DNA from 2 places in the Rhodoglobus sp. G.S.4 genome. Region 2 is predicted to be linked to the other one. Evidence: predicted binding sites of a transcription regulator. Region 2 holds the regulator's gene; the other holds the start of a gene.
What was found. The regulator HspR, encoded in region 2, represses chaperone genes until heat shock. The targets are predictions, from matches to a motif close to AAGTTGAGTCNNNNNGACTCAACTT.
Positions count from the first base shown of each region.

Region 1: a site for HspR is predicted at 3,000-3,024, ahead of AC061P_RS09750 (Hsp20/alpha crystallin family protein). Genes of this name have one in related genera too.

Region 1 covers NZ_CM152748.1:1,977,583-1,984,011, reverse strand. The annotation lists gene AC061P_RS09765 (ATP-dependent DNA helicase RecG) at 1-837, shown strand, start outside; gene coaD (pantetheine-phosphate adenylyltransferase) at 919-1,407, shown strand; gene fgd (glucose-6-phosphate dehydrogenase (coenzyme-F420)) at 1,426-2,442, shown strand; gene AC061P_RS09750 (Hsp20/alpha crystallin family protein) at 2,542-2,982, opposite strand; gene AC061P_RS09745 (hypothetical protein) at 3,135-3,413, opposite strand; gene AC061P_RS09740 (hypothetical protein) at 3,427-3,720, shown strand; gene AC061P_RS09735 (TIGR03557 family F420-dependent LLM class oxidoreductase) at 4,050-5,063, shown strand; gene cofE (coenzyme F420-0:L-glutamate ligase) at 5,102-5,938, shown strand; gene AC061P_RS09725 (PLD nuclease N-terminal domain-containing protein) at 5,977-6,333, shown strand; gene AC061P_RS09720 (AAA family ATPase) at 6,360-6,429, shown strand, end outside.
Region 2 covers NZ_CM152748.1:2,725,318-2,731,746, reverse strand. The annotation lists gene AC061P_RS13435 (nucleotide exchange factor GrpE) at 1-244, shown strand, start outside; gene AC061P_RS13430 (DnaJ C-terminal domain-containing protein) at 262-1,242, shown strand; gene AC061P_RS13425 (heat shock protein transcriptional repressor HspR) at 1,248-1,682, shown strand; gene AC061P_RS13420 (YqjF family protein) at 1,707-2,492, shown strand; gene AC061P_RS13415 (nitrilase-related carbon-nitrogen hydrolase) at 2,734-3,582, shown strand; gene hydA (dihydropyrimidinase) at 3,649-5,112, shown strand; gene AC061P_RS13405 (TIGR03842 family LLM class F420-dependent oxidoreductase) at 5,165-6,181, shown strand; gene AC061P_RS13400 (ABC transporter permease) at 6,186-6,429, shown strand, end outside.

The DNA.
Region 1 (6,429 bases), 750 kb from region 2:
ATCGCCGAATTGCCCGCTGGTCGCCAACCCATCAGCAGTCATGTGGTTCCGCTGGCCGAAAAACCCGGTTGGGTGTCTCGTGTGTGGCAGCGTTTAGCCGAGGAACTCGCTATTGGCAGGCAAGGTTTCGTCGTGTGCCCCGCTATCGATGCCAAGACGCAAGAGCCCGGCAGTGACCCTGCACCGGCAGCGGCTGATGATCCGGATGCCGGACCGCCGCGACCTATCGCCAACGTTACTGAGGTGTTGGCTTCGCTACGCAGCAACGAGGTGCTCGCAGGTAAGCGCATCGAGGCACTCCATGGCAAGTTGTCGAGCGACGAAAAAGATGACCTTATGCGGGCGTTCGCTGCCGGTGATGTCGATGTTCTTGTCGCAACGACAGTGATCGAGGTTGGCGTTGACGTGCCAAACGCTTCTGTGATGGTCGTGCTTGACGCTGATCGCTTCGGGGTATCCCAGTTGCACCAGTTGCGCGGCCGTGTTGGCCGAGGTGGCGTGCCGGGCCTGTGCCTGTTTGTGACTGCAGCGGAGGTGGAGTCGCTTGCCCGCGAACGTGTTGAGGCTGTGGCATCCACTCTTGATGGTTTCGAGTTGGCGAACAAAGACCTTGAGCTTCGTCGTGAAGGTGATGTGCTCGGCGGTGTGCAATCGGGTGGGCGTTCGAGTTTGAAGCTGTTGCGAGTGGCCAATGACGGGCAACTCATTACGGAAGCGCGGGAGGCTGCGCAGGCGGTCTTGGCTGACGATCCGACTCTGGCCGAGCATCCGGCGCTCGCCGAAGCACTCAAGCGTCGCCTCGATGAGAGTGCAGAAGCCTTCCTCGGCAAGAACTAACTCCCTGTGACCTTGCTGGCGAGTTTCCTCGTACAGCGAACTCCCACGCGGTGAGCAGCACTCAGCCACTATCGTTGAGGCATGAGTCGGATCGCTGTCGTTCCTGGGTCCTTTGACCCTGTCACCCTGGGCCACCTGGATGTGATTGAGCGGGCAGCAAGAACCTTTGACGAGGTGCACGTTGTTGTCGTGCACAACCCGGGCAAGACGGCGCTTCTGCCGATCGCACAGCGGGTTTCGCTCATTGAGCAGGCGGTGGCGGATGCACGGCTTGCCGGCAACATTCGGGTCACGAGTTGGAGCATGGGTTTGCTCGTCGACTACTGCACCGAGGTTGGGGCGAGTGTCATTGTTAAGGGCATCCGTTCTCAAGTGGATGTCGCGTACGAAACCCCGATGGCGATCGTGAACCGCGATCTTGCTGCTGTCGAAACAATTTTCATGCTGCCAAACCCTGAACACGCTTATGTTTCGAGCTCGCTTGTGCGGCAGGTTGCCGCTCTGGGCGGCGATGTTGCGCCGTACGTTCCGCGGTCAGTTTCTGATTTTTTGCAGGCGCCTCGCGAGTAGTACGGGCACAATGGGTCTATGACTCTTACTCTCGGATACAAAGCCTCAGCTGAACAGTTTGCCCCACGTGAGCTCGTAGAGATTGCGGTCGCGGCCGAAGCCCATGGCATGGAGAGTGTTGCGGTAAGCGATCATTTCCAGCCCTGGCGTCATGAGGGTGGTCATGCACCGTTCTCACTGAGCTGGATGGCTGCTGTTGGAGAGCGCACGAGCACGATTCGGATTGGCACGAGCGTGATGACCCCCACTTTCCGTTACAACCCTGCCGTTCTGGCGCAGGCTTTTGCCACGATGGGTTGCCTTTATCCTGGGCGCATCATGTTGGGGGTTGGCACGGGTGAAGCGCTCAACGAGGTCGCTACCGGATTCCGTGGTGCTGGCGCGCAGGACTGGCCCGAGTTCAAGGAGCGGTTTGCGCGCTTGCGCGAATCAGTGCGCCTCATGCGTGCACTCTGGACCGAGGATCGGGTGTCGTTCGAGGGAGAGTACTACTCCACTCACGAAGCCAGCATTTATGACCGCCCCGACCAGCCCATCCCGATTTACATTGCTGCGGGCGGCCCGATGGTTGCCCGCTACGCCGGTCGTGCCGGTGATGGTTTCATTTGCACCTCTGGCAAGGGCATGGAGCTCTACAACGACGCGCTCATTCCTGGCGTCAAGGAGGGTGCGGCTAAGGCTGACCGCAAGTTCGAGGACATCGACCGGATGATCGAAATCAAGCTCTCCTACGACACCGACGCCGAGCTCGCCCTCGAAAATACACGTTTCTGGGCCCCGCTTGCGCTCTCGAAGGAGCAGAAGCACGACATCACTGATCCGATCGAGATGGAGAAGGCTGCTGACGCGCTGCCGATCGAACAAATCGCTTCGCGGTGGATCGTGGGCAACGACCCAGACAAGATTGTTGAAGAGATTCGCCAGTATGTGGATGCCGGACTCAATCACCTCGTGTTCCACGCGCCCGGGGGCGACCAGCGTCGTTTCCTCGAGCTCTTCGAGCGCGACATCGCACCGCGATTGCGGGCGCTGTAGCGACTAGAGCGCGAAGTACTTAACGAACGATGGGCGGATGCGTGAAGCATCCGCCCATCGTTGGTGTGTGGCGTTGGCGCGTCGACAGCGGCGTGCTGACTAGCTTGTAACGGCGACTGTCTCGGACGATCGAGCCTGGTTCGCGGAGTTGGTGCTGACCTCAATCTTGCGAGGTTTTGCCTTCTCCGACACCGGGATGATGACGCTGAGTACGCCGTTGTCGTAGCTGGCGCTGATGTTTTCGCGGTCAATGCCGGCGCCAATGCTGAACTGGCGCAGGTAGGACCCGTAGCGACGCTCCTGCGATAGCCACTTGGCTCCTTCGCGCTCGCCGGCGGTGCGTTCGGCACGAATGGTAAGCAGCTGGCCATCGACGTCAACGTCGACGGAGCCGGGGTCTACGCCCGGAAGGTCGGCGGTGAGAACGTACTCGTCGGCCTGACGGTAAAGATCCACGGGCATGGGCTGGGTGCCGACGCGGGACTGGGCTGCAGCGGTGAGCCGGTCGAGTTCGGCAAAAGGATCAAATGACAGTGTCATGGGAAACCCCTTTCTCAAAGTTGAGTCACGGTGACTCAATAATCAGAAATTAGCACTCTCACCCCGAGAGTGCCAAGTCATTTCGCTCACAGTTCGCTGATAACGAAGCGACCGTCGCCGGAGCGATCCGGCGACGGTCGGGTGCGGCGCAATCATCGGATGATGAACCGCGGATAGTTCTGCTCAGCGCGAGTCCGGGCTAAAGCCAGGCGCTCGCGACGGAGTTGGTGTTCGGCCCGGAATTCAGCGGTTGCGATCAGTCGAGCCCGGTGAGGACGGCGGCTCCACGTGATGAGCGCAACGCCGAGATGCAGAGCAATTCGGTCGATGAGTCCCACGCGGTGCGCCGAAGTTGGGCGCGACTGGGCGTTGTTGCTGGGTTCGGGCGGATGGTTAGGGCGGTCCTTAGGGGCCGCCAGAGTTGTGTTCATGAGGTGATCTTTCGTGACAGAAGCTGATGCGGAAGGCGCGCAAAAGCGCGCCGGTTCGGGTGGCGACCCAACGTCATCCCTCGGCGATCGCGAGTTGCAGAAGAAGGAGAGATCATCGCGATGCGCTGGCGCTCCAGATGAGGTGGGCGCAGACTCGTCAGTCGAACGCAGTCTCGTGATGATCGAGTTGAGTCGTGTGCTCCGTGAGCGCCGCCACCGTCAGAACCGGTTGGCGGAGATCGCTAGCCGGTTAGGCGGAGAGGGTGCCGACGGAGCCGGCGATAGTCGGAATCATTCCGATAGTTGAAATAAACACGCGAGGCTCCTTTCGATTGTTGGCGTTTGCTCAGTGTAGAACTATCGCCAACTGAGAATCAAGACCCAATTTGGCGACGATCTATTGCCGGTGCTGCCAGTGCTGCCGGTGCTGGTCCATCAGGACGGGGTTGCCGTCTGGATCTTCGAGAACAATGCTGGCTGGGCCTTCGGCGGAATTATCCACACCGTTGATAATTGCCGCCGTTCTTCAGCATGAGCCAGCCCGGTGAACGGCCAAGTATCCGGTCAGCGGTTCGGGAATTCGCTGGTTCATCCGTTGTGACACGGCAGAGGCGCAGTCCGCGCGACAATAGACAGATGCCCGCCTCCGTTTCTGCGCCCCACATTGGCTATGCCGCAATGCTTGAGCGGTTTCATCCGCGCGACGTGTTGGCGTTTGCCCAGCACGCCGAATCACGCGGCTTTCGTGGGGTGATGGCCGCAGACCACTATCAGCCGTGGACGCCGCAACAGGGCCAAGCTTCCTTCGTGTGGAACGTGCTGAGCGCGCTTGGCCAAACCACGATAGGTGACTTAGGCACCGGAGTCACAGCGCCCACATTTCGTTGGCATCCCGCGATGGTCGCTCAGGCATCGGCCACTCTTGCCGCAATGAATCCGGGCCGGCACTGGCTGGGCCTTGGCAGTGGTGAGGCCATTAACGAACATGTGGTCGGCCAGTACTGGCCTGAAGCGCCCGAACGCATCAACCGCATGTTTGAAGCCGTCGAAATCATCAAGAAACTGTTCGCCTCGGGGCTGGCAGGCAAAGATGTGCGCCACGATGGTCAGTTCTACCGGCTGGAGTCGACTCGGCTCTGGACAATGCCCGAGACCGCACCCGAGATCTTGGTCGCCACCGCCGGTCCCGTCGCAGCCAAACGCGCAGGGAAAACGGTTGATGGGCTCATCACCGAGGCCGCGCCGCTCGAAAAGATTGACATGCTGCTCAAACGATTCGCTGAGGGTGCACGTGAAGCCGGCCGTGACACTGCACAGCAGAGCCGCGTCTTGAGACTGCATCTCAGTTGGGCGGACACTGACGAGCAGGCGATGAAGAACGCCATCACCGAGTGGCCTAATGGTGGTCTGCGATTCGCAAAGAACGACATCCGGTCACCATTCGAGCTTGAACAACTCGCCCGAATGGTTCGTCCTGAAGACTTTGAAGGCCGGATGCCCGTCAGCGCGGATCCTGACGTGCACCGTGCCTACATCCAGAGCTACCTAGACCTCGGTTTCGACCGCATTTACCTCCACAACGTTGGTCGAAATCAGCGGGAATTTCTTGATGTTTTCGGTCGTGATGTGCTTCCCTCATTGCGCAAATAGTGTCGCGGTCGCCAATGCCGCAGACTAGACACGTGAGAATGAGCGCCTGGGCCGTGCCCGGCATCCCCGAAATTATGTCCGGTGACGACCTCGTGCAGGTGATATCGGCGGCATTGATTGCCGACTCGAACGATTCGCCGGACGGTGGGCTTGAGGATGGCGACATTCTCACGGTCACCTCCAAGATTGTGAGCAAGGCCGAGGGTCGCGCAGTGAAGGCGGCTGATCGTGAGCAGGCAATCACCGACGAAACCGTTCGTGTAGTGGCGTCACGGGAGCACCCCAACGGTGTGACCCGCATCGTCGAGAATCGCCTCGGGCTGGTGATGGCTGCGGCCGGTGTCGATTCGAGCAATACGCCCGACGGCATCGTGTTATTGCTTCCGCTCGATCCCGATGCGACTGCTCGCCAATTGTGCTCGGCGCTTCGCGAACGCTTCGGTGTGCGGATTGGCATCATCATTACGGACACCGTTGGCCGACCGTGGCGGCGAGGTCAAGCCGATATTGCGATTGGTGCTGCGGGCATCCGCGTTCTCGATGACCTTCGCGGCACCGTTGATGCGTCGGGGCGCCCACTTGCCGTCAGCGTTACTGCCGTTGCCGATGAGATCGCTGCAGCGACAGATCTCGTGAAGGGCAAGGCCGGGGGATTGCCTGTTGCTGTGGTGCGCGGCCTTGCGCAGCACGTAGTTGAGATCGAAGTGCCGGGAGCACGTTCGCTGGTGCGCGTTGGCGCGGACGATATGTTTCGGATGGGCACCAAGGAAGCGTGGTTGGCAGGCTTCGACGAAGCTCACACCGATGCCGACGTCGACGGCGATACTGGCTTCACTCGCGGTCAGCACAACCGGACCGACCATAAAGAAGATTAATACTCGACTGTGAGTCTGTTTGCCCCTATCCTGATCCGATGGGGAGTCTGATTTCGCTTGCGTTCTTCGCGTTGCTCATCGCGGTTCTGATCGACATCATTCTGATCGACGAATGGCGCATCAAGCACCTAGGCAAAATTACGTGGATCTTCTTGGTGATCTTCCTGCCCCTGATCGGCAGCATCCTCTGGTTCGTGCTTGGTCGCGAATATGCTCCGGCCACTCAATCCAGCAGTTTCGGCGCTCCCCAACGTCGCGAATCCTTACCCCCGCTAGACACAATCAACACCGAAGCTGAGCTTGCCAAGCTCGATGCGGAGATCGCATTTTTTGAAAATCAAAAGAAAATTCGCGATCTTGAAGAGAAGCTCCGCGAGCGTAAGCAATTGCCGTAGTGCTCTAGCGCTGGCAGACTCAACGAATGGATGATGTGACTTCCACACCGATGCCCGATGACGTGTTCCATGATCACTGTGCTGCCATTGTGCGCA
Region 2 (6,429 bases):
TATCGATGGCAGCCCGTTGGCGTTGGTTTCGCAGAAGCTTCACTCCAGTTTCGAGCGGTTCGGTCTTCGCAAGATTGGCGAGAAGGGTGAACTTTTTGACCCCGCTTTCCATGAGGCTGTAGTTCACTTGAACGACCCGGAGGCAACCGAAAACACGATTGCTGACGTGGTTGAGCCGGGCTACATTCTTGGTGAGCGCGTTGTTCGTGCCGCGAGGGTTGCTGTCTCCGGTCCTACTGAATAGGTCGGGGGTGGCGTGTAGTGGCTAGCCAAGATTGGTTCGACAAGGACTTCTACAAGGTGCTCGGGGTATCGAAAGATGTCTCAGCGGCCGACCTCAAAAAAACCTATCGCAAACTCGCGCGCCAGTTTCATCCGGATTCAAATCCGGGAGATCCGAAAGCGGAGTCTCGCTTCAAGGAGATCAGCGAAGCACATTCGGTGCTCTCCGATCCTGAACAGCGCCAAGAATATGATCAGGTTCGCGCTATGGGCTCTGGCGCTCGCTTTCAAGCGGGTGGCCAGTCCGGCGGCTTCGAGGATGTCTTTGGTGGCATGTTCGGTGCGGGTGGCGCGGGCGGTCAACGCTACGGCGGTGGCCAGTCTGGTGCCAGCTTCGAAGATCTTTTGGGTGGCATGTTTGGTGCTCAAGGCGGCCCTGGTGGCGGTGCGGGATTCCGTGGCGGCCCAGCAAAGGGTCGCGACCTAGCGGCAAACACAACGCTCGATTTCGTTACGGCCATTAATGGCGAAACGATTAAATTGCAGCCTGCTGGCGGTCGTCCGATGAACGTCAAGATTCCTGCGGGGGTCAGTGACGGGCAGAAGATCCGCCTCAAAGGCAAAGGCGAGCAGAGCATCAATGGTGGGGAGTCAGGCGATCTGGTTCTCACTGTGACGGTTCGCAAGCATCCGGTATTCGAACGTGAAGGCAACAATCTTCGGGTCGTTGTTCCTGTGACGTTCGCGGAAGCGGTGCTCGGCGCCACCATCGAGGTTCCCACTTTGAGCGGTACACCGGTCAAGTTGAAGGTTGCGGCGGGAACCCCGAGCGGACGAGTATTGCGAGTAAAAGGTCGCGGTGTCACGACGACAAAAGCGACCGGAGATTTGCTTGCCGAAGTGCAAGTGGCGGTTCCGAGCCACATCTCGGAAGCGGCACATGCGCACCTCGAAGCATTTACCCAAGCAATGCCCGCAGAAAACCCGCGGGATGACCTGATGGCTAAAGCCAGGAGGTAATGACAATGGATGAGTCCACGCCAGCTTTTGCGATCGCTGTTGCGGCAGAACTGGCTGGCATGCATCCGCAAACGCTGCGACAGTACGACCGTCTGGGGCTCGTCTCACCAACGAGAACCAGCGGTCGTTCGCGGCGTTATTCCCTGCGCGACGTGATGCAGTTGCGTGAGATCGGCGCCCTCAGTGCCGAAGGACTCAACCTTGAGGGAATCAAACGCATCCTCGATCTCGAAAACCGCGTAAGTGAGCTCACCTCCCGAGTGCACGAACTTGAAGCCGCACTCGCAGATGAACTCCTGGCGAAACCCGGGCGGCGAGTGTTCGCTGCCGGTGCTGCCGGAGAAGTGATCTCCCTCAAGGCAGGAACCAGAGGCGAACGCACTGACCAAGTCGTGCTGTGGCGGCCATTCACGCGACGCGACAATCAACTTCCGCGCTGATGTCATCCCGATGACCGTGTAGCGATGATCTCCTCAGAAGCCCCTCCGCTCGGCAGCGCTGCGATTCTGCGTCAACGCTGGAGTGAAGTCACATTTTTACACTGGCGGGTTGATCCCAGCACCGTCGAGCGCTTCATGCCGGCCGGATGCCGTCCAGACACCATGAACGGCAGCACGTGGGTGGGACTCATCGCGTTTCAGATGTCTCGCAGTTCGTTCTTTGGCGGGCCCCGCATTCCGTGGCTCGGTGACTTTCCCGAAGTCAACGTTCGGCTCTATTCGATTGACGAACAGGGCCGCCGCGGAGTGGTCTTCCTTTCGCTCGAAGCATCCCATCTCATCCCGGTGCTCACAGCGCAGGCCGCTTTTGGATTGCCCTACCGGTGGGCATCGATGCAGATCGGGCAGCGCGACGGAAAAGTTGCCTACACAACGAAACGCTACGGCCAACCGGATGCCGCATCCCACATCATCGTGCGCCCGATTGACGATCCGGCGGCGAGTGTTGCGCTCGCCGCTGACCCGGTTGCGACGTTCTTGACAGCGCGCTGGGGTTTTCACGAAACCCACCGCGGAGCAACCATCTACTGTCGCAATCACCACGAACGGTGGCCGTTACAGCCGGCAGAGCTCGTGCATCTCGACGATGGTTTGCTTGCGGTTGCTGGCTTCGAGGGGCTTGCGGATCGTGCGCCAGACTCGGTGATGTTTGCCACTGAAGTGTCGACTGTGTTTGCGTCTCCGCAGCAACCAATTCGTGTCCGCAAGCCTCGAGCGCGCACTGTATGGGCCACGGCGCGTTCATCATAGTCGTTCTGGTTTTCTGAATCCGGAATGCGTGGTACGGGCGTTCAACGTGGTCTCATCAGCACAAATGAGCATTGCCTCTTTGCGCCGACAGGGACATGATGAGTAACCACAACGTCATATATGCAACACACGATTGAAACGATGAAGCTGCAGAATGAGAGTGCGGGTGCAGTAGCCCGTGCGTAAATCATTTCTCGGCAAATAGCTCAAGGCAACGATGCCGAACAACGCAGGAGGCACCATGACGACGGTCCGCGCAGCAATCACTCAGACAACCTGGACAGGCGACAAGGAGTCGATGATTCAGAAGCATGAGCAGTTCGCTCGTGATGCAAAAGAGCAGGGCGCTCAAGTAATTTGCTTCCAAGAGTTGTTTTACGGCCCGTATTTCGGAATAACTGAAGACAAGAAGTATTACGCCTACGCTGAGCCTGCTGATGGCCCCATAGTGCAGCGTTTTCAGGCCTTGGCTAAAGAGCTAGATATGGTCATGATCCTGCCGATCTATGAAGAGGCGATGACCGGCGTGTATTACAACACCGCTGTCGTTGTTGATTCCGATGGCACCAACCTCGGTTCGTATCGTAAGCACCACATTCCTCACCTCGACCGGTTCTGGGAGAAGTTCTACTTCCGTCCAGGCAACATGGGGTACCCCGTTTTCAACACTGCCGTAGGCCCAATCGGGCTGTACATCTGTTACGACCGCCACTTCCCTGAGGGATGGCGCGAGCTCGGCCTCAACGGTGCCGAAATTGTGTTCAACCCAAACGCCACCAAGCCTGGTCTCTCCAACCGCCTGTGGGAGGTCGAAGGCCCCGCGGCTGCTGTAGCGAACGGCTACTTCGTGCTGCAGCCGAACCGTGTTGGTCGCGAAGACAACGAATACGGTGACCTCGCGGTCGACTTCTATGGAACCAGCCAAGTTATCGACCCGCGCGGCAACTTCGTGGGTGAACGCGGTTCGGGCACTGACGAGGAGATCATGATTCGCGATCTCGACATGGACCTTGTTCGCCAGATGCGTGACGACTGGCAGTTCTACCGTGACCGTCGTCCGGAGTCGTACACCTCGATCCCGAAGCCATAACGTCAGCCCCCGGGCTGTCTTAGCGCCCGGGGAACAGTAGGCACAAGACAAGCAGAGGAGCGAATCATGGCCACCACTCTCATTTCTGGCGGAACAGTCGTCAGCTCAACGGGCCGAGCCCCAGCAGACGTCCTTATCGACGGCGAAGTAATCAAGGCCGTGCTGTCACCGGGCAGCACGCTTTTTGGAACCGACATTGCGGCATCCGTCGATCACGTTATTGATGCCACGGGAAAGTACGTCATTCCTGGCGGCATCGATGCCCACACTCATATGGAGCTGCCGTTCGGCGGCACTGCGGCGATCGACACGTTTGAGACGGGCACTCGCGCTGCAGCGTGGGGTGGCACTACTTCGATCATCGACTTTGCGGTGCAGACCTATGGAACTCACATTCAGGATGCTCTCGCCGAGTGGCACCAGAAGGCGGCGGGCAATTGCGCCATCGACTATGGCTTTCACCAGATCGTCGGAGACGTGACGCCGGAGTCACTCAAAGCGATGGCAAAGCTGCCAGATGAGGGCATCACAAGCTTCAAAATGTTCATGGCCTATCCGGGAGTTTTCTACTCGGATGACGCGCAAATTCTGAAGGCGATGCAAGTGTCACGCGACACCGGCATGATGACGATGATGCACGCCGAGAATGGTCCCGTCATCGATGTTCTCGCCGAACAGCTCGTGGCGCAGGGCAAGACTGACCCGTACTATCACGGTGTTGCTCGCGCCTGGGAGATGGAAGAGGAAGCTACTCACCGGGCGATCATGCTCGCGAAGCTCACCGGTGCCCCGCTCTATATTGTGCACGTGAGTGCGAAGCAAGCGGTCGAGCAGATCGCCGGCGCTCGTGACCGCGGCCAGAACGTGTTCGCCGAAACCTGCCCCCAGTACCTCTACTTGAGTCTCGAAGAACAACTCGGTGCTCAGAGCGAGCAGTACGGTCACTTCGAGGGCGCCAAGTGGGTGTGCTCAACTCCGCTTCGCTCGCGCGAAGAGGGACATCAGGATGCCATGTGGCAGTCGCTGCGTACGAACGATGTGCAAATGGTCTCTACCGATCACTGCCCGTTCTGCATGAAAGATCAGAAAGAGTTGGGCCTTGCAGACTTCCGCAAGATCCCGAACGGAATCGGCACTGTCGAACACCGCATGGACCTCATGTATCAGGGGGTTGTCACGGGAGAAATCACCCTCGAACGCTGGGTCGAACTGACGAGCACCACCCCCGCTCGCATGTTTGGTGTTTACGGACGCAAGGGCGTCATCCAGCCAGGAGCTGACGCCGACATCGTCGTCTATGACCCTCGCGGCCACACCTCGATCGGCATGCCGGTCGATGAAAACGGTAACCCCACGGGCAAGAAGCACCACATGAACATGGACCACGCGGCCTGGGAAGGCTTCGAGGTCGATGGTCACGTCGACACCGTCATCTCTCGCGGCAAGGTCATCGTCGATGGCGATCAGTACCTAGGAACGAAGGGTGATGGGCGTTTCATGAAGCGTGGTCTCACTCAGTACCTGACCTAGAGCGTTCTTCGCGGCATCCGACCTATCTTTCCCACCACGAATGAGGAGCCCCATGGACTTTGGAGCAGTACTACAGACCAACCCGCCAGCATCGCGAACTGTGCAACTTGCCAAGCTGGCTGAAGCCCACGGCTTCAGCCACGTCTGGACGTTCGACTCGCACATTCTGTGGCAAGAGCCCTACGTGATCTATAGCCAGATTTTGGCCGAAACTCGCAAGATCAAGATCGGGCCGATGGTGACGAACCCGGCGACTCGCGACTGGACTGTTACGGCATCCACCTATGCGACCCTCAACGAGATGTACGGCAACCGCACGATCTGTGGGATCGGCCGCGGCGACTCGGCGGTGCGCGTGACCAACGGCAAGCCGACAACGCTGAAGGATCTGCGGGAATCAATTCACGTCATCCGCGAACTCGCGAACTCGCGCTCCGTTGAATATGGCGGGGCACAGTTGCAGTTTCCGTGGAGCAAAGGCTCCGAACTTGAAGTATGGGTTGCCGCCTATGGCCCGCTCGCGCTCAAGCTCACCGGTGAAGTCGGGGACGGGTTCATCCTGCAACTAGCCGACGTCGATATTGCCGAATGGATGATCAGGAAGGTGCGCGACGCTGCTGAGGCTGTCGGGCGTGACCCCATGTCGATCAAGTTCTGTGTCGCCGCCCCCATGTACATCGGCGATGACTGGGAACACATGCGCGACCAGTGTCGCTGGTTCGGTGGCATGGTCGGCAACCACGTTGCCGACATCGTCAAGAAGTACGGTGCGGATGGCGACGTGCCCAAGGCCCTCACCGACTACATCAAGGAACGCGAAGGTTACGACTATAACGAGCACGGGCGGGCGGGCAATACCCATGCCGCCTTCGTGCCCGATGAGATCGTTGACCGCTTCTGCGTGATGGGCACCGCCGAACAGCACATCGAGAAGCTCGAGAAACTACGAGCACTCGGTGTCGATCAATTCGCCGGGTACCTGCAACACGACAACAAGGAAGAGACACTGCGGGTCTACGGCGAGACGGTGATTCCCGCCTTCGCCGATCACGTCGCTGCGAAGGCCTGAGCTGATGACAGCGCGCCCTCGCCTTGTCGGCGGTTTCGTGTGGGGTTTGGCAGGAGTGCTGCTGATCGCTCTCGTGTGGGAGGGGTACAAGTTCTTCGGGCCAGCCGATGGCCTATCGATCGGCGAGCTCCGTGTTCTCCCGCGAACCACCGACCTCGCGATGCCGCACCTGTGGGACATGATGGTGCGACTTGCCGAGCCCGTCACGCGAGCCGACGGTGCATTGCCGCTGTGGGCAGTGGTTGCGC